Regions from separate parts of the Roseixanthobacter pseudopolyaromaticivorans genome, predicted to be linked through region 1. Evidence: predicted binding sites of a transcription regulator. Region 1 holds the regulator's gene; each other region holds the start of a gene.
What was found. The regulator LexA, encoded in region 1, represses DNA repair genes until DNA is damaged. The targets are predictions, from matches to a motif close to TGTTCNNNNTGTGTTCNG.
Positions count from the first base shown of each region.

Region 2: recA (recombinase RecA) is a predicted target of LexA. The motif match lies at 1,821-1,838, and genes of this name have one in related genera.
Region 3: V5F68_RS20380 (ImuA family protein) is a predicted target of LexA. The motif match lies at 6,120-6,137, and genes of this name have one in related genera.

Region 1 covers NZ_CM195539.1:2,088,430-2,098,367, forward strand. The annotation lists gene trpC (indole-3-glycerol phosphate synthase TrpC) at 1-598, shown strand, start outside; gene V5F68_RS10050 (DUF2147 domain-containing protein) at 728-1,144, shown strand; gene moaC (cyclic pyranopterin monophosphate synthase MoaC) at 1,149-1,631, shown strand; gene V5F68_RS10060 (molybdopterin molybdotransferase MoeA) at 1,669-2,880, shown strand; gene lexA (transcriptional repressor LexA) at 3,018-3,737, shown strand; gene V5F68_RS10070 (ComEC/Rec2 family competence protein) at 3,766-6,057, opposite strand; gene gltX (glutamate--tRNA ligase) at 6,185-7,600, shown strand; gene V5F68_RS10080 (sulfurtransferase TusA family protein) at 7,597-7,875, shown strand; gene V5F68_RS10085 (M20 aminoacylase family protein) at 7,915-9,081, opposite strand; tRNA gene V5F68_RS10090 (tRNA-Lys) at 9,237-9,312, shown strand; gene V5F68_RS10095 (sensor domain-containing diguanylate cyclase) at 9,362-9,938, opposite strand, start outside.
Region 2 covers NZ_CM195539.1:1,507,828-1,517,765, reverse strand. The annotation lists gene alaS (alanine--tRNA ligase) at 1-392, opposite strand, end outside; gene recA (recombinase RecA) at 674-1,756, opposite strand; gene uxuA (mannonate dehydratase) at 2,013-3,086, shown strand; gene V5F68_RS07310 (FadR/GntR family transcriptional regulator) at 3,118-3,852, opposite strand; gene V5F68_RS07305 (LacI family DNA-binding transcriptional regulator) at 3,989-5,068, shown strand; gene V5F68_RS07300 (ABC transporter substrate-binding protein) at 5,152-6,177, shown strand; gene V5F68_RS07295 (ABC transporter permease) at 6,423-7,241, shown strand; gene V5F68_RS07290 (ABC transporter permease) at 7,247-8,053, shown strand; gene V5F68_RS07285 (ABC transporter ATP-binding protein) at 8,050-9,123, shown strand; gene V5F68_RS07280 (phosphodiesterase) at 9,128-9,938, shown strand, end outside.
Region 3 covers NZ_CM195539.1:4,352,626-4,362,563, reverse strand. The annotation lists gene V5F68_RS20390 (error-prone DNA polymerase) at 1-2,947, opposite strand, end outside; gene V5F68_RS20385 (Y-family DNA polymerase) at 2,944-4,947, opposite strand; gene V5F68_RS20380 (ImuA family protein) at 4,944-5,999, opposite strand; gene V5F68_RS20375 (peptidoglycan -binding protein) at 6,187-7,206, opposite strand; gene V5F68_RS20370 (flagellar motor protein MotA) at 7,209-8,321, opposite strand; gene V5F68_RS20365 (inositol monophosphatase family protein) at 8,520-9,308, opposite strand; gene V5F68_RS20360 (tetratricopeptide repeat protein) at 9,509-9,938, opposite strand, start outside.

The sequences.
Region 1 (9,938 bases):
CTCCAAGGGCCTGATCCGCGCCGACTTTGATCCTCCCGCGCTCGCCCGTGCCTATGAGGCGGGCGGGGCCGCATGCCTCTCCGTCCTCACCGACACGCCCTCGTTCCAAGGCGCGCCGCAATTCCTGATCCAGGCGCGCGCGGCGGTTTCCCTGCCGGTGCTGCGGAAGGATTTCATGTACGACACCTATCAGGTGGCGGAAGCGCGGGCCTGGGGCGCCGATTGCATCCTGATCATCATGGCCGGCGTCGATGACGCGTTGGCCCGCGACCTGCTGGACGCGGCGACCGCCTATGGCATGGACGCCATCGTGGAAGTCCATGACGCAGAAGAGCTGGATCGCGCGCTTGCCCTGCCCTGCACGCTGGTCGGCATCAACAACCGCAATCTGCGGACCTTCGAGACCACGCTGGACACCAGCGCACTCCTCGCCCCACGGGTGCCGAAGGACCGCATCTGCATCGGCGAAAGCGGCATCTTCACCTCGCAGGACGTGGCGCGCCTCGCCGGCATCGGCATCGGCACAATCCTCGTCGGCGAGAGCCTCATGCGGCAAAGCGATGTCGCATCCGCGACGCGTACGCTTCTTGCCGCCTGACAGGTGAACCGCTGTAAAGAGCGTGGCGACCATCCCGCTCGGCTGCTGGCTGCGCAAAGGCACCTCTGCCATAGTGCCGCGCGTTCCGGGATCGCGAATCTTCCGGGCATGGATTTTCGGGAGGGGACAATGCGTAAGGTGCCCTTGATGGTGGCGGTGCTGTCCGTTTTGGCATCGCCTGTTTTAGCCGCCGACGTGACCGGCACGTGGCTGACGCCCACTGACCAGGGCGTGGTGGAAATCGTGCCCTGTGGCGGATCCGTGTGCGGCCGCCTCGTCTCCTCGGACGACATCAAGACCAATCCCGGCCTCACCGATTCCAAGAATTCCAATGCCAGCCTGCGCGGGCGAACCCTTAAGGGCCTGCTGATCCTCCAGGGCTTCACCGGCAGCGGTGGCAACTGGTCCGGCGGACAGATCTACAATCCCGACGACGGCAAGACCTATAGCGCCTCGCTGAGCCTTGCCGGCGACAACACGCTGAAGGTGCGCGGTTGCGTCGTGGTGCCATTCTGCGAGACCCAGACCTGGACGCGGGCGAAATAGCCACATGGCGCAGCTGACCCATCTCGATGCCTCGGGCGCGGCCCATATGGTCGACGTCTCGCAAAAGGCGGTGACCACGCGCGAGGCCCTGGCGGAGGGGCGGGTCGTGATGGCGGCGCCGACGCTGGAGCTGATCCTCTCGGGCAATGCCAAGAAGGGCGACGTGCTCGGCGTCGCCCGGATCGCCGGCATCATGGCGTCCAAGCGCACCCACGAGCTTATTCCACTTTGCCATCCGCTGATGATTTCCAAGGTGGAAGTTGAAATCGAGCCCGATGCGACCCTCCCCGGCCTCGTCGTGCGCGCCCGCGTCAAGACCAGCGGCCAGACCGGGGTGGAGATGGAGGCGCTTACGGCGGTTTCCCTCGCCTGCCTGACCATCTATGACATGGCCAAGGCCGCTGATCGCGGCATGCGCATCGAGGGGATTCGCCTGCTGGAGAAAGCGGGCGGACGCTCCGGCGAATGGCGCGCCGACGACGCCTAAGGCGCCCGAGCCAGAAATAGAATTCGGAGCAGGCGACATGGCATTGATGCCGGTGGAAGAGGCCCTCGCGCTCGTGGTGGCCGGCGTCGTGCCCCTGTCTGCGCAGTCCGTGCCAGTCGCCGAGGCGACGGGCCGCGTGCTCGCCGCCGATCTGTGGGCCCGCCGAAGCCAACCGGCGGCCGACATGTCCGCCATGGACGGATATGCGGTGGCGGCTTCAGACATCGCGCATGTTCCCGCAACCTTGCGGGTGATCGGGGAATCCGCCGCCGGGCGCCCGTTTCCCGGAGCGATTGCGACCGGCGAAGCGGTTCGCATCTTCACCGGCGCCCTGCTGCCCGCGGGCGCGGACACGGTGGTGATCCAAGAGAATGTGGAGCGGGACGGTGACTTTCTCACCACCACCGCACCCACCGCGCCTTTGCGCAACGTGCGCAAGGCCGGGTTCGATTTTCCCGCCGACAGCCTGATCCTGCCCGCCGGGCGACGCCTGAGCGACCGCGACGTGATGCTGGCGGCCGCAGCGGACCATCCCGTTCTGCGCGTCCATGCGCGCCCCAAGGTGGGCATCCTGCAAACCGGGGATGAACTGGTTCGTCCGGGCCAAGGCAGCGGCGCCCTCTCCGAGGTCGTCGTTTCAAATGTCTACGGCGTCGCCGCCCTCGCCCGTGCACACGGTGCCGAAGCCGTAGATCTGGGGCTCGTCGGCGATTCGCTGGAGGCCACCCGCGCCGCCATCCGCTCGGCCGCCGAATCGGGAATAGACGTGCTGGTCACCTCCGGCGGGGCATCTGTTGGCGAGCATGACCTGATCGTGCCGGCCCTGCGGAGCGAGGGCGTGACGCTCACCGTCCATCGGATCGCGCTGCGGCCCGGAAAGCCGCTGATGTTCGGTGCGCGCGAGGGCATGCGCGTGCTTGGCCTGCCGGGCAATCCGGTTTCCGCCTATGTCGGCGCCGTGCTGTTCCTGATTCCCCTGTTGAATGCGCTCCAGGGTGCCGCCCATGGCCAGCCTTTGCGCGCGGCGCGTCTTGGCTGCCCGGTGAAGGCCAACGATTCCCGCGTCGATTATATGCGCGCGACCCTGTCGTTCGCGCCCGACGGAGCATTGGTTGCAAACCCGCTGCCGATCCAGGACAGCGCCATGCTGACCACCCTTGCCACGGCCGATTGCCTGTTGATCCGCCCCGCCTTTGCGCCGGCCGGCGCGATCGGGGACCCCTGCCAGATCCTGCAATTGCCCTCCTGAAATACCGTTAACGCGATGTTCACCCTTGCAGAACACAAAAGGAACAGCTAATGCTTGTTCATGATTTGTTTCGGTTTTGGTGATCTCCTGCGGGTCATCGCTGCCGAACCGGAAGCGGGATGGGGACGGGTGAGACCATGCTGACGCGCAAGCAATACGATCTGTTGCGTTTCATCCATGAACGCCTGAAGGAAACCGGCGTCCCGCCCTCCTTCGACGAGATGAAGGAAGCCCTCGACCTTCGCTCCAAGTCGGGCATTCATCGGCTGATCACGGCCCTGGAAGAGCGCGGCTTCATCCGCCGTCTTCCCAATCGCGCTCGGGCGCTGGAAGTGGTTCGCCTGCCGGACAGCGCCGCCCCCGGCCTCGCCGCGAGCCGCGCCGCATCCTCAGGCGGGCGCGGCTTTTCCCCCAGTGTGATCGAAGGCAGCCTCGGCCGCGTACGCCCGCCGGTGGAGGACGAGGAGAGTTCGCCCACCGTGACCGTGCCGGTCATGGGCCGCATCGCCGCCGGCTCTCCCATTTCCGCAATCCAAACCCGCAGCCACACCTTGAACGTGCCGCCGGAAATGCTGGGCACGGGCGAGCACTTCGCGTTGGAAGTGCGCGGCGACAGCATGATCGAGGCCGGCATTCTGGACGGCGACACCGTGCTGATACGCAAATGCGACAGCGCCGAGACGGGCGACATCATCGTCGCCCTGGTGGATGACGAGGAAGCCACATTGAAGCGCCTGCGCAAGAAAGGCGCTTCCATCGCGCTGGAAGCGGCAAATCCCGCCTATGAGACCCGGATTTTCGGACCTGACCGCGTGCGGGTGCAGGGCCGGCTGGTCGGGCTGATGCGCCGCTATTGAGGGCGGGCAGCCCTGCCGATTTCGATCGTCAGCGCGCGGCGTCGTCCTGCATCTGTCCGGCAGCGCCCGGTCCCTCCTCGCCCTCGGCGGCCACCGGAGGCAAAGGCGGCATCCACGGGCGTTGCTGACGGGGAGAGCGCGCCGGAACGATGCGCCATCCCGCCGGGGACGACGGTACGTCTGGGGCCCTGAACAGCGCAAGCGTGCCGGTATGGGCCATGTCGGCAGGTGTAATCACCTTCGCCGGGCATTTCCTGGGAGCGGGGTGTGGGGTCACGACGAGCGCCGCGTTGAGGCAATCCGCCTCCAGCCCCTCCGGCCGGCGTGAGACGGCGAGGATGCCGCCGGGCGTCGTTGCCGTGCAGCCCAGCGGGTCGCAGCGAAAGGCATTCTCCAACCCCTCGGATTGCGCCGTGCGCGTATCGCTCTCGCGGCTGAGCCATTGCTCTGCCACCATCCGGTTCGAGCTGGCCCCGAGGATCGAGAGCTTGCCGTCGCCGCCACGCACCGCCACCGTGCGCCCGTTCGGTGCGATAAGAATGTCCGGCCGTGGCGCCGCGCCACCGAGCGCGAGAGCCACCAGCGCCGGGAAGACGGCGATTGCCGCAAGCCGCCCGCGCAGCAAGCACAGGCACAGCAGGGCAAGGCTCGCCGCGAGAACCGAGGGCGGGTTGAACCAGTCGGTCCGCAGGCCCGCACCCGGCAGTGCGGCCACCTTGTCCGAAACCCCCACCATGATGTCGAGGCCGAGCCCCATGACCGGCCATGCTAACGAATCCAGGCCGAACGGCAGCAGCAGCACCCCGAGCAGGCCGAACGGCATCACCAGGAAGCTCACGGCCGGCATGGCCGCGAGATTCGAAAGCAGGCCATAGGCTCCGATGCGCTGGAAATGCAGGGCTCCGTAAGGCGCGGTGGCAAGACCGGCGACAAGGGAGGTCATCGCAAGGCCGCCCACGAACAGCGCCGCTTTGAGCGCGACATGCGCGACGCGACCCTCGGCCGTCCATCCGAGGCGCAACGGCCGCAGCCGCTCGAACGCGGCCACCAGAGCGAGCGTGGCGGCAAACGACATCTGCATGCCGGGGTCGAGCACTGAAATCGGCGCCGCCGCGAGCACCAGCACCGCCGCCACCGCGACGCTGCGCAAAGTCAGTGCGGCGCGTCCGACGATCACGCCCAACAACACTAGGCCCAGCATGAGGAACGAGCGCTGCGCGGCGACATCGTTGCCCGACAGGACGAGATAAAGCGCGCTGCCGATCAGCGCGCAGAGCGCAGCCAGGGATTTAACCGGCGCGCCGAGCGCCAAGGGCGGGAACAGCGCCAGCAGCCCGCGCACCAGCGCGAACAGCGTTCCAGCCACCAGCGCCATGTGCAGCCCCGAGATCGACAGCACGTGGGTGAGGCCGGACAGGCGCATGCTCTCCTCCACCGCCGGCGCGATGGAGGAACGATCGCCCGTCACGAGCGCCACGGCAATATCGGCGGCGGTGCCGCTCAACACCAGGCGGATGCGCGCGGCGAGCGCGACCCGCACCGTGTGGACCAGCGAGGCAACGCGCACCGAGAGCGGCGGGGCCTGCGCGAGGTTTGTCGTCTTTGGCGGGCCGAGGGCAAAGCCCACCGCATCGATCCCCGCGAACCAGGGCGCGCGCCCAAAATCGTGAGCGCCGACCATCGCCGGCCCAAGCGGGGGCAGAAGGCGCGCGGAAACTGCGATGCCGGTGCCCACCGTCGGTGCCGAACCGCGCGGCAGCGAAAGGCGCACCCGCTCGGGCTTGAAATCCAGCCCCTTGGCCTGCGCCGTCTCGACGCGCAGGAGGATGCGGTCAGCGCTCGCCCGCTTCTCGAGGTGCTCCACAAATCCGGTCAGCCGCACGCTGCCCGCCGGCGGGATCAGGATCGGCCGCGTGATACGGGCGGTCTGGAGACATGCCAGGGTGAAGCCGCAGGCAAGAGCCGTCGCGCCCGCGAGCACGGCGAAGGAAAACACGTGCGCCCGCGCCGCCAGCGTCGCGGCCAGCAGCGCCGCCGTCAGCAGGAGGCCGGCGAGGAGGGAGGGCTCCTGATCGGCGCCGAAATACAGCAGGATGCCGGCGGCGAACAGCACCGGCAGCCACAACACCAGCCGCCCCGCCTCCGCCTCGGCGCGGATGTCTGCGGCAAGACCCGCCAGCAGGCGTTCCCGCAGATCGCCCAGAGCACCGAACGGACGCGGACGCGGCAGAGCCTGCGCCGCGCCCCAGACAGCAGCGCGCGCGCCGCGCATCTCCGTGCGCGGCGGGTCCTCCTCGCCAGTGTTTGATGTGCCCGCCATGCCCCCGCGTTCCCCAACGCGCGCGCCTATGCTACACGGGCGCCGCCCGCGCGCCATATGCCGGCGGTGCACACAGCATCCCGGCGGCACGCCCGCCCCGCTCCAGACCCCTTTTCGGCGGACCTTCATGTCAGAGATCGTTACGCGCTTTGCTCCTTCTCCCACGGGCTTCCTGCACATCGGCGGCGCCCGCACCGCCCTGTTCAACTGGCTCTATGCCCGCGCCAAGGGCGGCAAGATGCTGCTGCGCATCGAGGATACGGACCGCCAGCGCTCCACGAAGGAAGCCATCGACGCGATCCTCGACGGCCTGACCTGGCTCGGCATCGAATGGGACGGAGACACGGTCTATCAGTTCGCCCGCGTCGCGCGGCACCAGGAAGCGGTGGCGCAGATGGTGGCGCTGGGAAATGCCTATCCCTGCTATGCCACGGCGGAAGAGCTGGAGGAGATGCGCGAGACCGCCCGCAAGGAGGGCCGCCCGCCGCGCTATGACGGCCGCTGGCGCGATCGCGACCCCTCCGAGGCGCCGAAGGATCGCAAGCCGGTGATCCGCTTGCGCGCGCCGCAGGATGGCGAGACCGTAATCCACGATCTGGTGCAGGGCACCGTCACCTTCCCCAACAAGGACCTGGACGATCTCGTCCTGCTGCGCTCCGACGGCACCCCCACCTACATGCTGGCCGTGGTGGTGGACGACCATGACATGGGCGTCACCCACATCATCCGCGGCGACGACCACCTGACCAATGCCGCGCGGCAGACTCAGATCTATCGCGCGCTCGGCTGGCCGGTGCCCGAAATGGCCCATATTCCCCTCATCCACGGGCCGGACGGCGCCAAGCTGTCCAAGCGGCACGGCGCGCTCGGGGTCGATGCCTACCGGGCCATGGGGTACCTGCCGGCGGCATTGCGCAATTATCTGGTGCGCCTCGGCTGGAGCCATGGCGACCAGGAGATGTTCTCCACCGCGGAAATGATCGCTTTGTTCGATCTCGACCATGTGGGCCGCTCGGCCGCGCGGTTCGATTTCCAGAAGCTGGAAAACATCAACGGGCATTACATCCGCGCGAGCACGGACGATGAATTGTTCGATGCGGTCATGGCCCTCATCCCCTATCTGCCGGATGGCGCGGAGCGGCTGGCCAAGATGACGCCGGAGCACAAGGCGCAGCTGCGCGCCGCCATGCCCGGCCTGAAGGAGCGGGCGAAGACGCTGGTGGAATTGCTGGACAATGCCGGCTTCATCTTCGCCGAACGCCCCCTGCCGCTGGAAGAGAAGGCAAGCGCCCTGCTCACGGGGGAGGCGCGCGCCCATCTTGGTGCACTCCTGCCGGCGCTTGCCGCTGCCGAGTGGACCGTGCCGGCGACGGAAGCGGTGGTGCGCGCTTATGCGGAGACGGCCGGCGTCAAGCTCGGGGCGGTCGCCCAGCCGCTGCGGGCCGCCCTGACCGGGCGCACCACCTCGCCGCCCATTTTCGACGTTCTCTCGGTGCTCGGGCGCGAAGAAAGCCTCGCCCGGCTCAAGGAGCAGGCCGCGTGATCGGCCCGTTCCCGCGCAAATCGCCGGTGGAGGAGCCGCAGGCTGGCCCGTGCGAGGTGCATCTGGACCTCCAGGGGCTGAAATGCCCCCTACCCGCCTTGCGCACCCGCAAGGCGCTGGCGACCCTCGCGCCGGGAACCCTGCTGATCGTGACCTGCACCGACCCGATGTCGGTCATCGACATTCCCCATATCGCCCAGCAGACGGGCGATATGTTCGAAGGGCGCACGGTGGAAGCCGGGGTGCTCGAATTCCGCCTGCGCAAGGCGAAGTGACCGGGGCGAAGTGACCGGGGAAGGCGGCAGCGCCACCGCTCACGCCGCCCGCAGCGCGGTTTCCACCAGGCGCACCCAATAGGACGCCCCGAACGGGATCGCCGCATCGGCGAAATCATAGGCCGGATGGTGCAGGCCGGCGCTCGGCCCGTTGCCCACGAAAATATAGGCGCCGGGCCGTGCTTCCAGCATATAGGCGAAATCCTCGGCCGCCATGAGCGGCGGGGCGGCGCCATTAACCTGCGGCGCGCCGGCGACCTCTTCCGCCACCTTTTGCGCGAAGGCGGCCTGGGCCGGATGGTTCATGGTGACGGGATAACCCTCGACGAACCGCACCTTGGCCTCGGCGCCGAACGCCCCGGCGATGCCTTCCGCAATCTGTTGCACCCGCTCGCGCAATTGCAGGCGCACGGCGGGCGAGAGGCTGCGCAAAGTGCCCGTGAGCTGCGCGCTCGGCGGCAGAACATTGTCCGCATCGCCGGCGTGGAACATGGCGATGGACACCACGCCCGAATCCAACGGGTCCAAATTGCGCGCGACCACCTGCTGCAAGGCGGTGACGATGGAGGCGCCGGTCAGCACCACGTCCACCCCCTCATGGGGCTTTGCGGCGTGGGACCCCTTGCCCTCGATGGTGATCTCGACATGGTCGGCGGAGGCCATGATGGCCCCCTCGCGGATGCCGAAGCAGCCCACCGGCAGGCCCGGCAGATTGTGCATGCCGTAAACCTCGTCGATGCCGAACCGCTCCATCAGCCCGTCCTGCACCATCGCGCGGCCGCCTGCTCCGCCTTCTTCCGCGGGCTGGAACACCATGATGGCGGTGCCGGCAAAGTTGCGCGTTTCAGCCAAGTGCCGGGCGGCGCCCAGCAGCATGGCGGTGTGCCCGTCGTGGCCGCAGGCGTGCATCTTTCCCGGCGTCTTGGACGCATAGACGGCGCCGGTGCGCTCCAGAATCGGCAAGGCATCCATATCCGCCCGCAGCGCGATGGTGCGCCCCGCCCCGCCATTGCCGCGGATCACGCCCACAACGCCGGTGCGGCCGATCCCCGTGACCACCTCATCGCAGCCGAACGCCTGCAATTGCTCGGCCACGAACGCCGAGGTCACGGGCAAATCGTATTGCAGCTCCGGTGTTTCATGGAGTTTCTGGCGCCAGGCGGTGATTTCGTCCGCCGCTTCGGCGAGACGGTTGATGACGGGCATGAAGAGCCTCCCTCTCGGCCGGATGGTGCGCGCGGGCGCGGGATGCGGTCAATACCGCAACGCGGTAATAGGGCGCCCGAGCACCGCCGCGCACAGGCAGTTTCCCTTAGCCACCTTGACCCTGCGGCCCGCGCGGCCTAACACCCATGCCCAGTGAGCCCGTAGCTCAGCCGGTAGAGCACGTGACTTTTAATCATGGGGTCTCGGGTTCGAATCCCGACGGGCTCACCACCATCACAATTTAACGGTTCCGCATCGCCAGTTCGGCACGACCGTCGTTCTAGACGACGTGGAGTTCGAGCCGGTCGCGGCCGCCGTTCTTGGCGCGATAGAGCGCCTCGTCGGCGTGGCGCATGAAATCCGCAACGGTGAGATCCGCAGCATTGCCGGCGGAGCATACGCCGATGCTCGCGGTGACGGACTTCAGATAGGGATGGATTTCGGTCCACGGCTCATGGGCCATGGAGGCACGGATGCGCCGGCCGACGGTGACCGCGCCCTCCTGTGTGGAATTCGGCAGCAGCACCGCGAATTCCTCCCCGCCGAAACGCGCTGCAAGATCGATCGATTGGCGTACCGCGCCCTGGACGATCAAGGCGGTACGGCGCAGGCAATTGTCGCCGACCACGTGGCCGAAGCGATCGTTCACCGACTTGAAATGATCGATGTCGACGAGCAGCAGCGAAATCGCCGCGCGCTCGCGGCAACAGCGGTGCCAGGCTTCCTCGAGCGCGGCGTCGAATCGCCGGCGGTTCGGCAGCCCGGTGAGCCCATCGGTGGCCGCCATCGCGGAGAGGTCGGCCAGGGCGCGCTTGAGCACCGTGATGTCGGAATGCGTGAAATAGCCGATGCCACTG
Region 2 (9,938 bases), 580 kb from region 1:
GAATAGACCGTGACGAGGAGCCGGTCTTTCGGCAGCTCGAACTCACGGGTCACGAGGTTCCAGGCCAGCTCGATGGCGCGGTCCTTGAAATAGTCGCCGAACGAGAAATTACCCAGCATTTCGAAGAAGGTGTGATGCCGCGCCGTGTAGCCGACATTGTCCAAATCGTTGTGCTTGCCGCCCGCGCGAACGCACTTCTGGGAGGTCACCGCCCGCGAGTACGGACGTTTTTCCATGCCGGTGAAGACATTCTTGAACTGCACCATCCCCGCATTGGTAAACATGAGCGTGGGGTCGTTGCGCGGCACCAGGGGCGAGGAGGGAACCGCCTCATGGCCCTGCTTCACGAAATAATCGACAAAGGTCGACCGGATCTCATTCACGCCGCTCATGTGCCGGCCACCATACCCTTGACTGGATTTCCCCCAACGCGCGGAAGGGCGCAGCGTCGGTTCTCACATGGGCTCGGACAAACGCCAAAGCCGCGATGCATAAGCGAAGATCGTTTAACGATGCCGTTTCCGCTTGTCCAGAAAAGCGTTTTCGATGCCTTCCGGCCGGCACGATATATCATTCGCATATCTTAAGCGCCGAGGCGGGGCTAATGGCTTCGCGCGCATAAAAAAGGCGGAGCAGAGCCCCGCCTTCTCTAACCGGAACTTAACGCGGACACTCAGTCCTCGGCGACCTCGGCAGAATCTTCCTCGGGGGAACCGGCGAGGATCTGCTCGGCGATCAGGCCCGCATTCTGGCGCACCGCAGCTTCGATTCGCCCCGCGACTTCAACATTCTGCTTCAAGAACGCCTTGGCATTCTCGCGCCCCTGGCCAAGACGTTGGCTGTCGTAGGAGAACCACGAGCCGGACTTTTCGACCACGCCGGCGCGAACCCCAAGATCGAGCAGCTCCCCGGTTTTGGAGACGCCTTCGCCATAGATGATGTCGAATTCCACCTGCTTGAACGGAGGAGCCAGCTTGTTCTTCACGACCTTGACGCGGGTCTGGTTGCCGATCACCTCGTCGCGCTCCTTGATCATCCCGATGCGGCGGATGTCGAGGCGGACGGAGGCATAGAATTTCAAGGCGTTGCCGCCGGTCGTGGTCTCCGGAGAGCCATACATCACGCCGATCTTCATGCGGATCTGATTGATGAAGATCACCATGGTGTTGGACTTGGAGATGGACGCGGTCAGCTTGCGCAGGGCCTGGCTCATCAGGCGGGCTTGCATGCCGGGTTGGCTGTCGCCCATCTCGCCGTCCAGTTCGGCGCGTGGGGTCAGGGCCGCGACCGAATCGACGACCAACACGTCCACGGCCCCAGAGCGGACCAGCGTGTCGCAGATCTCGAGCGCCTGTTCGCCCGCATCCGGTTGAGAAATAAGGAGATCGTCCAGGTTTACGCCAAGCTTGCGGGCATAGATAGGATCGAGGGCGTGCTCGGCGTCGATGAAGGCGCAGACGCCGCCCTTTTTCTGAGCTTCTGCAACGGTATGCAGCGCCAGCGTGGTCTTGCCGGAGGATTCGGGGCCGAAGATCTCGACCACCCGCCCGCGCGGCAACCCGCCGATGCCGAGCGCGATGTCCAGCCCCAGGGACCCGGAAGGAATGCTTTCAATTTCAATGGCTTTGCCGCTCTTTCCGAGCCGCATGATCGAGCCCTTGCCGAAATGCCGCTCGATCTGTGAGAGCGCGGCGTCGAGCGCTTTCGTCTTATCCATGGAGGAACCTTCGACGAGTCTGAGTGTGGACTGAGTCATCGCTGTGCTCTCCGCCGCGTGCAAGGATTATTCGCTACCCCGGTTTCGTACCTGTTTTGTTCGATGTTCGCAATATGTTCTCATCAAATTCGGGCGCTTATCGCTAATATTCGGTGAAAGTTCGCGAGCCGAAATTCATCTGCCGCTCTTCCGTGACGAAATCCGGATCGAAACCGCATTTCGGATTCGTTGCGCCACTGGTCCAGCCACTGTACCAGTCCCCGGAATGGACCGCGACCGCAGCCGGGAGGCCGCCATGAAGATGACGTTCCGCTGGTATGGGGAGGACGATGCCGTCACCCTCGCCAACATCCGCCAGATCCCCGGCATGTCCGGCATCGTTTCCGCCGTCTATGGCGTGCCGGTGGGCGAGGCGTGGCCGCTTGAGCGGATCGTCAGTCTCAAGCACGAGGCGGAGGCGCACGGGCTTCAGCTCGAGGTCATCGAGAGCGTGCCGGTGCATGAGGACATCAAGCTGGGCAAGGCCGGCCGCGACCGGCTGATCGGCAATTATTGCGAGACCCTCTCCCGCCTCGGCAAGGCCGGGGTGAAGGTGGTCTGCTACAATTTCATGCCCATGTTCGACTGGACCCGCACCACGCTCGACATGAAACTGCCCGACGGCTCCACCACCCTCGCCTTCGACGCGCAGGCCATCAGCCGCATCGACCCGCGCGAGGGCATTCGCCTGCCCGGCTGGGACGCCAGCTATGCGCCCGAGGAACTGCGCTTTCTTCTGGACGAATATGCCCATGTGAGCGAGGGCAAGCTCTGGGAAAATCTGAATTATTTTCTTCAGCGCGTGATTCCGGCAGCAAAGGAAGCGGGCGTGCTGATGGCGATCCACCCCGACGATCCGCCGCGCCCGATCTTCGGCCTGCCCCGCATCGTCAAGAACCACGCGGACCTCGCCCGCATCCTCGATGCGGTGGACGACAAGGCCAATGGCCTGACCCTGTGCTCGGGGTCGCTCGGCGCGGACCTTTCAAACGACGTTCCGGCCATGGTGCGCACGTTCGGCGGCCGAGGCCGCATTCACTTTGCCCATCTGCGCAACGTAAAGGCGCAGCCGGACGGCAGCTTCTTCGAGACTGCGCATCTTTCCTCCGAAGGCTCGCTCGACATGGCGGAGATCGTGCTGGCGTATTTCGAGACCGGCTTCACGGGCTATTTCCGGCCGGACCATGGACGGATGATCTGGGGCGAAACCGGGCGGCCCGGCTACGGCCTTCATGATCGCGCCCTCGGCGCCGTGTATCTGAATGGGCTGTGGGAAGGCGCCCGCAAGGCTTCATCCCATAAGGCCGGTGCGGCCGCGGGGTCACGATAGCGGCGCCCATCTCCTCGCCGTACGAGCGCGGCTATCGCGCCTTGCTGCGCGGAGATTTATCCGCCACGCCGGCCTTGTCGAACAAGCGGGCATAGACGTTCTGAAGATGGCGGCGCATGCGGGTTTCGGCCGCCGCAGGATCGCCGGCGAGGATCGCCTCGGCGATCTGCCGATGGTCCTTGTTCATCGCGAGCGGCAGTTCGTCGGCGGCGTAGTTGGCTTCGAGCTGCTTGAACATCGCGCCATAGCGCTTGTCCCAGAGAAACTCGACCACCTCCTTGAGCACCTGATTGCCCGTCATCTCCGCGATCAGCAGGTGGAATCGCTTGTCCTGGGCCAGGAAGGCCTCGTTATTGACCGGGTATTCGTCGAATTCCTTCGTCACCCGCCGAAGCGCCGCTTTTTGCTCCTCGGAGCCGTTGAGGGCGGCAAGCTCGGCGGTGCGGCTCTCCACCGCCTCGCGCGCCGCCAGAAGCTCCACCGCGCCGGCACCGTGTGGGTCGGCCTCCTGCGTCGCCGGCACCGGGGCCGCCGCCGGGTCGCGCACATAGACGCCCTGCCCCGTGCGGATATCCACCCGACCCTCGATTTCCAGAAAGATCAGCGCCTCGCGGACCGAGGTGCGGCTGACGCCGAATTGCTTCGCCAGTTCCCGCTCCGCCGGCAAGGTCTGGCCCGGCTTGAAAGCGCCGCTGTCGATATGCTCGATCAGCGATTGCGCGATCTGCTTGTAGAGCCGGTCCACCTTGATCTTGGGTAAACGCATCGCTTGGATTGATCCTGCCGTTGCGTACACCGTTGCACACGCACCTCCTTATCGCATTGCGCGGCGTCACGTCATACGGCTGTAACATCGGGGCCCTAGGAGAGCCGTGTAAACGGTTACATACTCCGGAGCCGCCGTGGCGCGCACAGTCACCATCCGCACCGTCGCCGAGCGCGCCGGCTGCTCCATCGCCACCGTCAGCCGTGTCATCAACGGTACGGCGCGGGCGAGCGTGGAGGCGGAAGCCCGGGTGCGCGCGGCCATCGCCGAGCTGAGCTTCCGCCCGAGCGAGATCGGCCGTTCCCTCAAGACTTTGCGCACCCGCACCATCGGCGTGGTGATCCCGAGCCTGACCAACCCGGTGTTCGCCAGCTCCGTCGCCGGCATCGAGGCGGAAGCGCGGGTGCGCGGCCATGCGCTGCTGGTCACCGCCACCGATTACGATCCCGAACGCGAGCGCAGCGTGGTGGATACCCTCGTCGCCCAGAGCGTGGCCGGCCTCGTGCTCACCGTCGCCGATCCCGATGCCAATCCCACGCTCGACATGCTGGATGCCGAGGGCATCCCCTATGTGCTGGTCTATAACGAACCGCAGCGCATTCCCCGCCCCGCCGTGACGGTGGACAATGCCGGCGCCACCCGCGCGCTCACCGCCGCGCTGATCGCCCAGGGGCACCGGCGCATCCTGTTCATCGCCGGGCGCTTCTCCTCGTCCGACCGCTCGCGCCTGCGCCACCAGGGCTATCTGGCCGCCATAGCGGCGGCCGGTCTTGTGCCGGAACCGGTGCTGGAGCTGGACTATATCGCCGACGCCCCGGCCCATCGTGCCGCGCTGGAAAGCCTGTTCGCGGCGCATGGGCGGCCCACCGCCATGATCTGCTCCAACGATCTGCTGGCGCTCTCCATCATCGCGGCTGTTCGCGCCATGGGGCTTTGCGTCCCCGGCGACATGTCGGTGGCCGGGTTCGACGGCATCGCCATCGGCCGCCTCGTGACGCCGGAACTCTCCACCGTGGACCAGCCCACCCGTCTCATGGGGGCGCGGGCCATCGAGCGGCTGTTCGACATGTTCGAGGGCGCGACGGGACGGGCGGTCGAGCACCTCCCCTACCATCTGCGCCTCACCGGCACCCTCGCCGCCGCGCCGCCGGACCCCGGCGCCGCCCTCCATTCTTCCGGTCCGCCCGCGGGCGGATCACGCGCCCCGGCCGCCTGACGGCCCGCCTTTCGTACCGCGTTCCCGACCCGTCCGGCTTGCTCAGCCGGCACCCCTTTGTGCGACCTATGAAAGACCACGGCATGACTTTCTCAGCCTTGAAGTCCCTGCTCGCCGCGCCGCTGCTCGCGGGCTCGCTCCTGCCTGCCGCCATGCTCGCACCCGCCAAGGCGGCGGACGCCATCTGCTACAATTGCCCCACCGAATGGGCCGACTGGGGCAGCATGCTCAAGGCCATCAAGGCCGACACCGGCGTCGAAGTGCCGCCGGACAACAAGAATTCCGGCCAGTCGCTGGCGCAGATCATCGCCGAAAAGGCGAGCCCGGTGGCGGACGTCGCCTATCTCGGCGTCACCTTCGGCATCAAGGCCAAGGAAGCCGGCGTCACCCAGGCCTATGAGCCGAAGAATTTCTCGCAGATCCCCGCCGGCCTGAAGGATCCCGAGGGCCATTGGTTCACCATCCATTCCGGCACGCTCGGCCTGTTCATCAACAAGGATGCGCTGGGCGGCGCGCCGGTGCCGGCCTGCTGGTCGGATCTGCTGAAGAGCGAATACAAGGGCATGGTGGGCTATCTCGACCCGTCCAGCGCCTTCGTCGGCTATGTGGGCGCGGTGGCGGTGAACAATGCGCTCGGCGGCTCGCTGGAGAATTTCGGCCCCGGCCTCGACTTCTTCAAGAAGCTCGCCGCCAACCAGCCGATCGTGCCGAAGCAGACCTCCTATGCCCGCGTGGTCTCCGGCGAGATCCCGATCCTGTTCGATTATGATTTCAACGCCTATCGCGCCAAATACAGCGAGAAGGGCAATTTCGCCTTCGTCATTCCCTGCGAGGGCTCGATCGTCGTTCCCTATGTGATGACCATGGTGAAGAACGACCCGCATCCGGACGCCGCCAAGAAGGTGCTGGACTATGTGCTGTCCGACAAGGGACAGGCCATGTGGGCCGCCGCCTATCTGCGCCCGGTGCGCGACGTGCCGCTGCCGAAGGAGGTCGCCGACCGCTTCCTGCCCGCCGCCGATTATGCCCGCGCCAAGCCGGTGGACTACGGCAAGATGGAGAGCGTGCAGAAGGGTTTCTCGGACAAGTATCTCGCCGAGGTGAAATAGGCGCGCCGCCCGGGCTGCCCCCTCACCCACTCCTCTCCCCGGCGGGGAGAGGGAGGGCGCCAGCGGGTGCGACGTCTGGACTTTTCGAAGCCGTCCCTCCCAAATCACCTCTCCCCCACGGGGAGAGGTCGACCGCGCAGCGGGCGGGTGAGGGGCAAGGCCCGAGGACAGGCGCAGCCCCCTCCCCAGCCCTCCCCCGCACGCGGGAGAGGGAGCCAATTCTGATCCCCGACACAGGCACTTCCATGAATAGCGCCGATCGCCTGGCCAACATCCTGCTGCTGCCGCTCGGCGTGTTCGTGCTCGCCTTCTTCCTGCTGCCTCTGGTGCGGGTGGTCGCGGTGGCCGGCGAGGGGCCGAACGGGGTGGCGGAATATCTCGTCATCCTCACCAATCCCCGCCATTTCGCGACCCTCATCGCCACCCTCACCCTCTCCGCCGGGGTGACGCTGGCGACGCTCGCCATCGGCACTGTGGTGGCGCTGTTTTTGGCGCAGAACCGGTTTTTCGGCCGGGCTCTCCTCGTCTCCATGCTCACCTTGCCGCTCGCCTTTCCCGGCGTGGTGGTGGGCTTCATGATCATCCTGCTGGCGGGCCGCCAGGGACTGCTCGGCGGCATCACCCAGAGCCTCGGGCTCGGCAAATGGGTGTTCGCCTATTCCATGGCCGGCCTGTTCGCGGGCTATGTGTATTTCTCCCTGCCGCGCGTGCTGGTGACGCTGATGGCGGCGGCGGAAAAGCTTGATCCAGCGCTGTCGGAAGCCGCGCGCTCACTTGGTGCGGGGCGGTTCGAGGTGCTGCGCGACGTGATCCTGCCGGGGCTGGCGCCGGCGCTGATGGCCTGCGGCGCCATCGCGTTCGCCACCGCCATGGGCGCGTTCGGCACCGCGTTCACGCTCGCCACCCGCATCGATGTACTGGCCATGACGATCTATACGGAATTCACCCTGGCCGCGAATTTCTCCAGCGCCTGCGCCCTCTCGCTGGCGCTGGGGTTGATCACCTGGGGCGTGCTGGCGGCGACGCGCAATTTCGCCGGCGCCGGCGTCGCGGCGGCGGGGTGAGAGCCATGCGCACCAATCCCCTCGTTTTCGCATTTCAGCTCATCGTGACGCTGCTTGCGGCCGCTTTTCTGGTTGTGCCGGCCCTCACGAGCATACTTGCGGGCCTTACGGTCAATTATTTTCAGGGGGTACGCTCCGGCCTCACGCTAGAATGGGTGGCCCAGGTGTGGGGCCTCTATGCCCCCACGATCTTCCGCTCGATCCTGATCGCGCTCGGGACGCTCGCCGTCACGCTGCTGATCGGCGTGCCCGCCGCCTGGGCGCTGGTGCGCAAGCCCGGCCGCTTCTCCCGCCTAGTGGAGGAGATCGTAACCTTGCCCGTCGCCATCCCGGGCCTCGCCCTGGCGCTGGCGCTGATCCTCGCCTATGGCGGCATCCGGGCGTTCCGAGCGAGCGATGCGTTCATCCTGGTGGGGCACGTGCTCTACACCTTGCCCTTCATGCTGCGGGCGGTCATGGCGGTGCTCGCGGCCGTGGACGTGCGCACGCTGGAGGAAGGCGCGGCGAGTCTCGGCGCCTCGCCCTGGCAGCGCTTCATCCAGGTGGTGGTGCCCAATGCGCAGCCGGGCATCCTGGCCGGCGCGCTGATGGTGGTGACGCTCTCCATCGGCGAATTCAACCTCACCTGGATGCTGCACACGCCGCTGACCGCCACTTTGCCCGTGGGGCTGGCCGACAGCTATGCCTCCATGCGGCTCGAAATCGCGAGCGCCTATACGCTCGTCTTCTTCATCATGATCGTGCCGCTGCTGCTCGCCATCCAGTTCGTTGGCGGCGAGCGCCGGGCCCTGAACCGGAAAACCCGCCCGTGAGCCACTCTGCCCCGCCCGCCCCCGCTGCCGCGCTCGCCGGCCATGGCGCAGCCATCGCGCTGACGCGCTGCGCCAAAACCTTCGCCGACGGCACCCGCGCCCTGGAGCCGCTGGATCTCTCCATCGCGAGCGGGGAAACGCTGGTGCTGCTTGGTCCCTCGGGCTGCGGCAAGACCACCACCTTGCGCATCATCGCCGGGCTGGAGGCGCCCGACGCCGGCGGCACAGTGACCTTCGACGGCACCGACGTGACCGCTCTGCCCATCGAGAAGCGCCATGTGGGCATGGTGTTCCAATCCTATGCCCTGTTCCCCAACATGAACGTTATCGAGAACGTCTCCTACGGCCTGCGCGTGCGCGGCGTGCCCAAAGCCGAGCGGCTCAAGCGCGCCGCCGAGGTGCTGGAGATGATGCGCATCGACGCCCTCGCCACCCGCCGCATCGACCAATTGTCCGGCGGCCAGCGCCAGCGGGTCGCGCTGGCCCGCGCGCTCGCCGTGCGGCCCCGCGCCATCCTGCTGGACGAGCCGCTGACCGCGCTCGACGCCGCCTTGCGCGAGCATCTGCGCACCGAGATCGACGCGCTTTTGCGCAGCCTCGCCATCACCGCCATCTATGTCACCCACGATCAGGCGGAAGCGCTGGCGCTGGGCGACCGGATCGTGGTGATGCGGCAAGGCGCCATCGCCCAGATCGGCACCCCGCGGGAGATCTATTTTCACCCCGCCGACGCCTTCGTCGCCGGTTTCGTCGGCACCACGAACCGGCTTGAAGGCAGCGTGCGCAACGGCCGCTTCGAGACCGCCGCCGGGTGCCTGCCCCATGCGGGCGCGGACGCCGCACAGGCAGCGCTGGCCTTCCGGCCGGAGGTCGCGCGCATCTGCGCCCCGGAAGAGACCGGGCTTCACTTCACCATCGCCCAGGTGCATTTCCTCGGCGCGCGCCAGCGCGTGGTGCTGGCCGCGCCCGACGGGACCCGCATCATCGTGGAAACCGCGCCCGAGGACGCGCTGACGCTCGGCGCGCGCGTCGGCCTCGCCATCGACCCTTCCCGCCTCGTTCCGGTGTGAGCCCATGCTGATTGCCCAGTTGACCGATACCCATATCCGCCCCTCCGGCAAGCGCGCCTATGGCGTGGTCGACACCGCAGCCCACCTGGAGCGGGCGGTCGCGCACCTTCAGGCGCTCACCCCCCGCCCCGAGGTGGTGCTGGTGACGGGCGACCTCACCGATTTCGACCAGCCCGAGGAATACGCGCGCTTCCGTGCGCTCACCGACGCGCTGCCCATGCCGTTGCTGCCGATTCCCGGCAATCACGACAGCACGGCGGGCGTCGCGGCGGCCTTTCCGCAGATCGCGGCGCGGGCGCAGGCGGGCAAGCTGAACTATGTGGTGGAAGATTTTCCGGTCCGCCTCGTGATGCTGGATTCCTCCGTGGCGGGCGCGCCCCACGGCGAACTCGGCGCCCCCACGCTCGCTTGGCTCGACGAAACGCTTTCCGCCACACCGGAGCGGCCGGCGCTGGTCGCACTCCACCACCCCCCGTTCCTGACCGGCATCCGCCACATGGACCTGCAGAATTTGCGCGACGGGCAGGCGCTGGAGCAAGTGCTCGCGCGCCACGGGCAGGTCCTGGCGCTGATCTGCGGCCACGTACACCGCACGGTCTTCACCCGCTTCGCGGGCATCCCGGCCTCCATCTGCCCCTCGCCGGCCCATGCCGTGAGCCTGGATTTCGACCCGGCGGGCGAGCCGGGCTTCCATATGGAACCACCGGGCCTGCACCTGCACCGCTTCGACGGCGGGCGGCTGGTGACGCACTTGAGTTTCATCGGAAAATACGACGGGCCGCATCCCTTCTTCGGCCCGGACAAGACCTTGTTGG
Region 3 (9,938 bases), 2.3 Mb from region 1:
GCCCGCTGGAAAGATCCGGCAGGCGGCCGTTCGGCGTCACGCCCCGCTGGTTGAGCCGGCTGCGCAGGAAGGCCAGGGGATGGGATTTCAGCGACAGCTTGAGATGCCGGTAATCGGCGATCACCTGCGCGCCCGGCGGGAGGATGGGAAGGTCAACCTCAGCCTCGCGCGGGGCGGCGGCGGCGCGGAACAGGGGCAGATCGTCCTTGTCGCCGGCCCGGCGCAGGCCGCGGACGGCCCAAAGCGCGGCGCGCCGGTCCAGCCCCAGGGAGCGAAAGGCGTCGGCATCGGCGAGGCGCTCCAGCACGGCCGGGGCAAGGCCGGTGCGCAGCCACAGGTCGCGCACGCAATCATAGCCCGGCCCACGCAGGGCGGCGATGCGCCGGCCCGCCTCCTCGTGCAGGCCCTCGATCTGCCGCAGGCCGAGCCGCAGGGCGTAAGTGGTCTTCACGTCGCCGGCCATGTCGCCATGGCGCGGGTGGAGGCGCCCGGCGGCGGCGCCGTCCTCCGCTTCCAGCGTATGGTCCCAGTGCGATGCATTGATGTCGGCGGGGCGGATCTCGACGCCATGCTCGGCGGCGTCGCGCACCAATTGGGCGGGGGCGTAGAAGCCCATGGGCCAGGCGTTCAGCAGGCCGGCGGCGAACACATCGGGATAATGGCACTTGATCCAGGCCGAGACATAGACCAGCAGCGCGAAGCTCTCGGCATGGGAACGGGGAAAGCCGTAGGAGCCGAAGCCCTGGATCTGCTGCCACAGGCTTTCCGCGAAGGCGCGCTTATAGCCCTTGGCCAGCATGCCGCGGATCAGCTTGCCCTTGAACGTGTCGATGGTGCCGACATGCTTGAATGTGGCCATGGCGCGCCGCAGCTTGTCGGCCTCCTCCGCCGTGAAGCCGGCGCCGACGATGGCGATCTGCATGGCCTGTTCCTGGAACAGCGGCACGCCGAGCGTGCCTTCCAGCACCTCTTTCAGCTCGGGCGAAGGATAGACCACCGGATCCAGCCCCTGCTTGCGGCGCAGATAGGGATGCACCATGCCGCCCTGGATCGGGCCGGGGCGCACGATCGCCACCTCCACCACCAGATCCTCGAATTTCGTCGGCTTGAGGCGCGGCAGCATGGTCTGCTGGGCCCGGCTCTCCACCTGGAACACGCCGATGGAATCGGCGCGCTGGAGCATGGCGTAGACGCGCTTATCGTCCGGCGGGATGTCGCAGATGCGCTTGAAATCGTGTCCGTACCGGGTGTTGAGCAAAGCGAAGCACTTCTGGATCGCGGTGAGCATGCCGAGCGCCAGCACATCCACCTTCAGCAGGCCCACCGCCTCCAGGTCGTCCTTGTTCCATTCGATGATGGGCCGCTCATCCATGGCCGAGCGGGTGAGCGGCACGGTCTCGTCTAGCCGGTCGTGGGTCACCACCATGCCGCCCACATGCTGGGAGAGGTGGCGCGGAAAGCCGATCAGGGCGCGGGAGAGTTCCAGCGTCAGCGCCAGCCGCCGGTCGGTGGGATCGAGGCCGAGGCGCACCGCCTCCTCCGCCTTCACCCCGCCGGAGGACCAGCCCCAGATGGAGCCGGCCAGCGCGCCCACCGTATCCTCCGAGAGGCCGAGCACCTTGCCCACCTCGCGCACCGCCGAGCGGGTGCGATAGGTGATGGTGGTGGCGGCGAGCCCGGCATGGGCCGCGCCATAGCGCCGGTAGACGAATTGCAGCACCTCGCCGCGCCGCTCGTGCTCGAAATCAATGTCGATGTCGGGCGGCTCGTTGCGGTTGCGCGAGATGAAGCGCTCGAACAGCAGCGAGGCCTTCATCGGGTCCACCTCGGTGAGGCCGAGGCAGAAGCAGACCGCCGAATTCGCCGCCGAGCCGCGGCCTTGACACAGGATGCCCGCGCCCCGGGCGAAGCGGACGATCTCGTCCACCGTGAGGAAATAGGGCGCATAGCCGAGCTCGGCGATGAGGCCGAGTTCGTGGCGCAAGGTGGTATTCACCTTGTCCGGTATGCCTGCGGGATAGCGCGTGCGGGCGCCCTCCCAGGCCAGCGCTTCCAGCGCCGCCTGCGGCGAGGCGAAGCCGTTTCGCGCCTCGCGCGGATAGGTGGGCTTCAACTGGTCCAGGGAGAAATTAAGCCGCGAGAAAAAGGCGAAGCTCTCCGCCACCGCTTCCGGCAGGGCACGGAACAGGCGCGCCATCTCGGCGGGCGGCTTGAGGTGGCGCTCGGCATTGGGGGCGAGGCGCGTTCCGGCGGCGTCCAGCGTCACGTGCGTGCGGATGCAGGTGAGAATGTCGTGCAGCGGGCGCTGCTCCGGCGCGTGATAGAGCGCGTCGCCCACCGCCAGCACCGGCAGGCGCGCGCGCCGCGCGAGGTCGGCGAGGCGGGCGAGGCGGCGGGCATCGTCCCCGCCATGGGCGAGGGCTGCGGCGAGCCATATCCGGTCCGGCGCAGCCTCTTTAAGCTGGCTAAGGAATGCCGTGAAAGCGTCGGGCGGCCGGCGCGGCGGCAGCACGGCGAGGCACAGGCCCTCCTGGAAATCCAGCAAATCGGTGCGGGTCAGGCGGCAATCGCCTTTCTCCGCCCGCATGTTGCCGGTGGTGAGCAGGCGACAGAGCCGGCCATAGGCGGGCCGGTCGGTCGGATAGGCGAGGATGTCCGGCGTGCCGTCGCAGAACACCAGCCGGGCGCCGATGGCGAGGGGGAAATCCAACGCCTTCGCCATGGAATGGGCCCGCACCACGCCGGCCAATGTGTTGCGGTCGGCGATGCCGATGCCGCGATGGCCGAGCGCGTGCGCCTGCCGTACCTGATCTTCCGGATGCGAAGCGCCGTGCAGGAAGGAGAAATTGCTGGTGGCGGCCAGCTCCACATAAGGCAGCGGGGCGGGCGGCTCGGCGCGCGGGCCGGACCTGCGGGCGAAGGCGGGGGTGAGGAGATCGCCGCTCATGCGAACAGCCCGTGCACATACCAGGCGGGCCGGCTGGTTTCCGCCCCATAGAGCCCGGCGCGGAACAGCCAGAGGCGCAGCCCGTCATTCGTTTCCACGCGAAAATAATCCCGCGTCGGGTTGTGGAGCGCGCCCTCGAGCAGAAGGTCCGGATGGGCTGCGGGCGGCAGTCCCGAAAGGCGCAGGGCGGGTTCGCGCCACCAGGGGGCGGAGATGCGCTCGGGTCCTTCCACCCGCGCCACATGATGGATGCGGCGCCGCCAGCGGAAGCGCACAGGGGCGCCGTCCGGCACCTCGGCCACGGCCTCCACCGCTTCGGGCACGGCGAACAGGCGCTGCGGGCGCCCGGCGCCGCCGGCGTCTGGACGCGCGGCGGGCGGTGGAGATGCGGACGATGGGGGAGACCGGCGACCACGCGTCGGCGGGCGAGGGGGCGAAACCGGCGCCTGCGCCGACGGGGGAGATATCGCGGTGTCGGGCGCGCGAGGCAGGGCGATCAGGACGGGGGCCGGCCGGGCCGGATCGACAGGGGGCGACGCGGAGCGGAGACGCGCGGGGAAGGGGATGGTCTGTGCCGCCTTCCCTTCCTGCCCGTTTTCTTCCGCGCGCGTTCCTTGCTCTCTTGGCCGTGCGCCTGGTGCCGGCGCATCCTGCGGTGGCTGGCGAGGGGGAACTGTGTCGAGGGCGGCAAAAGGCGTGCTTGGCCCAGCTGCAAAGGCTTCGCTCCCGGTCAGAACCCGCGCCGGGTCGGCGAGCGCGCCGGCATCGAACGGCAGGCGCTTGCGCGCCAGGGCGATGGCCTGTCCAGCCTCCTCGGGCAGATGTGCGTCGGCGACGGCGAGATGCTGCACCCGGCCGGCGCCGAAGCGGGCAGCGAGGCGGTCCACGAGGCCGTCCAGGGCGGCTTCCTCCGCCTGCCGGGCATCGAAGCCGTGCTGGTGGGGCGCCATGTCCTCGGCCAAAGTGACGCCGAGGCGCAGCAGATCGAAGCCGAAGCCGGCATCCAGGCTCGCCACCTGCGCCACCTTCTCCGCAAACAGGCGGCGGATGGCGAGGGGATCGCGCAGCGGCCGGCTGGCGCCCACCTTCAGCCGCGTCACCTGCCCGTCCACCCGGAACAGGACCAGCTCCAGATGCCGGGCGCCCTGGCCCGCGCGCTCCAAAGCGGGGGCCAGCTTGGTCGCCAGGTGATGGGCAAGGCCGAGCACGTCCTCGGTGCGCTCGATGGGGTCGGACAAGCTGCGCTCGGCGCAGAAGCGCGGCGGGGGAAAGCGATGGTCCACGGGCTCCCGCGCAAGGCCGCTCGCCTGGTCGAGCCGCCGCAGCAGGTCGGCGCCGAAGCGCGCGGTGAGCGGCGCGCGCGGCTTGCCCGCGAGATCGCCCACGCGCGTGAAGCCGAGCCGGGAAAGGGCGGCGAGACCGCCCGCCTCCAGCCGCAAAGCGGCGAGCGGCAAGGGGGCGAGCAAGGCGGCAAGGTCGGCGCCCTCTTCCGCCACCAGGGCCGGGCGGGAGCCGAAATGCGCGAACGCCCAGGCGGCGCCGATGGTGGAGGCGATCGCGGCGCGGGTGGAATAGCCCCGCCCGCCGACGCGGGCGCGCAGATCCGCCACCAGGGCGCGCTCGCCGCCGAACAGATGGGTGCAGCCGGAAATGTCCAGGATCAGGGTGTCCGGGGCATCGAGGGCGAGCAGCGGCGTATAGCGCTCGCAGGCATCGGCCACATGGCCGAGCAGGCGCGCGTCCGCCTCGGCCGCATGGTCCGCCACCTGAAGATCGGGATGGCGCGCGCGGGCATCCGCCAGGGAGAGGCCCGGCACGAGGCCGCGAGTGCGCGCGGCGGCGTTGAGCGCGGCGAGCCGCAGCGCGCTCTTCTCCCCGATGAGGGTGGCGCGCGGGGCCGCGCGCATCTCGGGCGGCAAGCTGCGCTCGATGCGGTCGGTGGAAAGGCGGTTCAGCCACAGGCACAGATAGCGCCGGCCGGGCGCGGCAGGTGCAGTCATGATCCGGCCTCGCGCGCATGGCTGGGATGGTGGGGAACGGCGCGGGTGGGCGCGGCCGAAAGGAAGGCCGGGCCGTCCAGGGACAGGGTCCAGCGTCCCAGCGGGCCGAGGCGGTTGCGCATCAAGGCAGCCTCAAGGGTCGGCAGGCCGAGCCCGCCATAGGAATCGCGCGGCGCGCTCACGGCGGGCGCGATCACCCAGCGGGATAAAGCGGCACAGGCGGCGGGGTCCGGCCTTTGGCGCAGCAGCAGGCCGAACACCGGGTGGGCGCGTGCCGCGAGCGAAAGCCGCCGGGTCGCCGTGAGGGCTTCGGGAAAGGGCGCGCCCACTTCGCCGAGCACGGCGGACAGCCCGCCGCATTTGAGGCCCTCCTCCATCACGAACAGCACGTCCTGCGGCTTGCGCACCCGCACCAGGACCAGCGCGCCGCCGCACAGGCCGAGTTCGGCAAGGCCGGGCGCATAGAGGCTTCCGGCTTCCCGTTCCGCCAGTTCGTGCTGCACCATCAGCACCGGACGCGAGAGCTGGAAGGCGGCGCGGGCCGCGAGCGCCAGGGCGAAGGCGGTGAGGGCGGCTTCCGCGCCGGGGCCGTGGGCCGCAGCCTCGTGCAGCGCGCCGAGCGTGAGCCCGCCGCCCAGCGCCGCGTCCAGCGGCGGGAGGCCGAGGGGCAGGAGGCCGAGGGGCAGGAGCGGCCGCGGCGGGGACAGGTCGGGGCCGGGATCGTCGAAGGGCGCCTGGTCCTCGTCTTGGTCTTGGTCCTCGTCTTGGTTCCGCGCGCCGGCTCCGTTCTGGTCAGGAACCCGCGTCTGGTCTCCTTTCCGGCCGGCCTTACTCAGGTCGCCATAGTCCCCGCCCTTATGGTCCCGGCTGTCATTGCCGCCCCAATTCTCCTGTCCCCAATCGTCTTCGTCCCAATCCGCTGCCTCGCCCGCCGACCAGGGCACGGGCACGCGCGCCGGCAAGGGGGCGTTCGCCCCCCGCTCGATGGCGGAAATGCAGCGCCGCAGGCGCGCAAGCTCGCCCGCAGCGCGAGTCGCGCTCGGATTGGACATGGGCCGTCCGTTTCGCTGGCAGCATCCCCGCGAGCGGCGCAAGCGCGGCCGCCCGTGTTGAATGCCGGGGGTTCGCGGGAACGTGCGTGCCGGCCAGCTTTCGCCAGTGAGAGGCTCGCGTGTTCCCTATTTGTTCTTATAGATTCCGGAACGGCGCGGGAGAGTCAAGCGCGCCGTTCGGGAGGGATCAGCGCTCGGTCAGCTTCAGCTCGATGCGCCGGTTGCGGGCCTGGGCGTCGTCCGTGGTGCCGGGATCGATGGGCTGGTATTCGCCGAAGCCGGCCGCGATGAGATGAGAGGGCTGCACGCCTTTGGCGATCAGATACTGCACCACCGCGATCGCGCGGGCCGCCGACAATTCCCAGTTGGAGGGAAACTGCGGGGTCGAGATGGGGCGGTTGTCGGTATGCCCGTCCACCCGCAGCGCCCAGGAAATATCCGGCGGGATCTGCTTTTCCAGATCGAGGATGGCGCCGGCGAGCTGGTCGAGCGCGGGCAGGGCCTCCGGGCGCGGAGTGGCCGAGCCGCGATCGAAGAACACCTCGGATTGGAACACGAAGCGGTCGCCGACGATGCGGATGTCCGGCCGGTTGCCGAGAATCTCGCGCAGGCGGCCGAAGAATTCGGAGCGGAAGCGGCTCAGCTCCTGCACCCTTTGGGCCAGCGCCACGTTGAGCCGCTGGCCGAGGTCGGCGATGCGGGTCTGGCTCTCCTTGTCGCGCTGCTCGGAGGCGTTGAGCGCCTCTTCCAGCGCCGCCATCTGGCGCCGCAAAGCGGAAATCTGCTGGTTCAGCAATTCGATCTGGGCAAGCGCGCGGGAGGCGGCATCCTTCTGGATGTCCACTTCGCGCGACAGCGCCTGTTCGCGCGAGGCGTCGGGCGCCGCCGGGGCCGCGCTCAGCTGCCCCTTGAGGCGGTCGCGCTCGGCGGTGGTGGCGTCGAGATTGGCGCGCAGCGCGCTCAATTCGCCTTCCGCCGTCAGCCCGGTCGCCCGCTCCAGAGACAACAGCTCGGTGAGCTGGCGGATCTGCGCCTGCAATTTCTGCATGGCGTCGTCCTTGCCCGAAATGTCTTGGGTCAGGAAAAACTGGGTGATCATGAACACGGAGAGCAGGAAGATGAACACCAGCAGCAAGGTGGACAAGGCGTCCACGAAGCCGGGCCAGTAATCGATCGTGCGCTCGCGGCTGCGCCGGCCGAGGGCCATGCTCAGGCCCCCCGGCCGCCGCGGCCCGGCCCCGGCGCGTCCTCGTCATAGGTGTCCAGGGTCTGGTCCAGCCGGTCGACGATGCGGCGCAATTCCTCCTGCTGGCCGGTCTGCACTTCGATCATCTGCTTCATCAGCGCCTGTTCGGAGCGCATGTGGGTCACGAGCCCCTGGAGGCTCTCGGCCAGTTGGGCGACCGCCGAGGTGACGCGCTGGGAGCCGGCCTCGTTCAGCGTGCGCTCCAGCTTCGCCATGGCATCCACCAGAGGCGCCACATCCAGCTGCGGCGGGGGCGGCAGGGCGAGGGGAAGGGCGGCCGGAACACCCGCCGCGCCCGCATGGGGCAAGGCGGAGAGCGTCGGCATGCGCTCGCGCGGCATCGGTCCGACCGGATCGCCGAGATCCTCCACCGTGGTGGAGAGCCAGTCCTCAAGATCGGTATAGAAGCGGTTCTGTGCCTGGCCGGCCTGGAGATCGAGAAAGCCGAGGATCAGCGAGCCCGCGAGGCCGAACAAAGAGGACGAGAAGGAAATGCCCATGCCGGCGAGCGGGGCGGAGAGGCCGCGCTTGATCTCATCGAACATGGAGCCGCTGTCGGGTCGCACCTCCAGCGAGGAGATGACCCCGCCGATGGAGGAGACGGTCTCCAGCAGGCCCCAGAAGGTGCCGAGCAGGCCGAGGAACACCAGCAGGCCGGTGAGATAGCGCGCCGTGTCGCGCGCCTCGTCGAGCCGCGTGCCGATGGAATCCAGGATCGACCGCATGGTGGATTGGGAGATCGCCATGCGGCCCATCCGGTCGCCCAGCAACGCCGCCATGGGGGCGAGCAGGGTGGGCGCGCGGGCAACCGCGAGGCCGGGATCGGCGAGGCGGAAGGAATTCACCCATTCCACCTCCGCGAACAGCCGCGATACCTGGCGGATGGCGAGGATGATGCCGCAGGCCAGCACGCCGAAGATCACGGCATTGAGGCCCGGATTGTTCAGGAAGGCGGCCTGGATCTGCTGGTAGAGCACCGCGGCGAGGGCGGCGCAGAGCAGGAGGAAGATGATCATCCGCACCAGGAAGATGCGGGGAGAAGACACCTTTACGTACGGATCAACGACACGCGCCATTTTCGCTCCCGCAGGCCGTTCCCCTGACAACGGACTATGGCACACATCGGTTCAAATGGAACCGCGCCCGGCGCATGGCCGGGCAAATTGGAGCGGTGCGAAGATAGGGCGCAACCGAAGCCGGGGCGGCGGCGTCCCCCCGCCGCGCACCGCGCCGCAGGCCGGCAATCGCAGGCCAGCGCTCGGGAATATGGGGCCTCAGGCCGCCTTCAGAAGCGCCAGAAGGTCGCGCCGCATGTCCTCGTTGCCGGCGATCACGTCGCCCTTCTCGAGGATCTGATCGCCGCCGTCGAGATCGGACACATAGCCGCCCGCCTCGCGCACCAGGAGAATGCCAGCCGCCATGTCCCACGCGGAGAGATTGCGCTCCCAGAAGGCATCGAACCGTCCCGCCGCCACCCAGGCGAGGTCGAGCGCGGCCGAGCCGGTGCGGCGCAGGCCGGCGACCTGGGTCTGCACCTTGGCGAGTTCGCGGTTGAAGCGCGCGTGATCGCCCCGGCCCATGTGGGGCAGGCCGCAGCACACCACCGATTCGGCGAGCTTGCGGCGTCCCGCGACGCGCAGGCGGCGGTCGTTGAGATAGGCGCCCTGGCCTTTTTCGGCGACGAACAATTCGTCGGTCACGGGATTGAAGATGACGCCGGCGAAGGGCGCGCCGTTGCGCACCAGCGCCACCGAAATGGCGAACAGGGGAATGCCGTGCAGGAAGTTGGTGGTGCCGTCGAGCGGGTCGATGACCCACTCATTGGCCGGATCGGTGCCTTCCACCCGGCCACGCTCCTCCATGAGGAAGCTGAAGCCGGGACGGGAGCGGGAGAGTTCCGTGAACAGGATCTCCTCGGCCTTGCGGTCCGCCGCCGAGACGAAATCCGCCGGGCCCTTCACCGATACCTGGAGATTCTCGACCTCGCCGAAATCGCGGGTGAGGCCGCGCGCGGCCTTGCGGACGGCCTGGACCATGACGGTGATGAGCGGAGAGCGGATCATTTTTCGAAAAACCATTGCTGCCATGCGGCATGGGCGCCGGCGCCGTCCGTCGGGGACGATGGGCCGGCCATGCCGCTGTGAGGGCGCAGACCCGGCGGCGCGAAGGCGCTCCGCTCCAGGCCGGTTCTGCAATAAGGAGGCCGCGCGTGCGACCGTCAATTGAATTGAGGGCGATCCTCTGCCCGTCCCGCAAGGCCGCGTCAAGGCTGGACCGCGTTGGGTGTCAGGGCGATCCATTTGTGGGCGACGTCTTCCGCCTTCTTGCGATCCTCGGGCGAGAGGCTCTCGACCACCCCGTCCAGATAGGGATCGCCGAGCCCCTGCGCCTTGGCAAGCATGTGCCAGGCGGCGGCGGCCACCTTGTTCTGCGGTGCGCCGCGTCCCACCGAAAGCACGCGGGCATAGCGGTTCTGGGCGATCGCATTGCCGGCGAGGGCGGCCTTGCGGAACAAGGCCGCGCCCGCCGCCTCATCCTTCGGCACGCCATTGCCGTTGAAGGTGGCGATGGCGAGTTCCACCTGCGCGGTCACGTGATCCTGCTGGGCGGCGGCGGTCAGATATTTGATCGCCGCCGCCTTGTCGACAGGCACGCCGTTGCCGGCATTCAGCAGCACCGACAGGGCATATTGG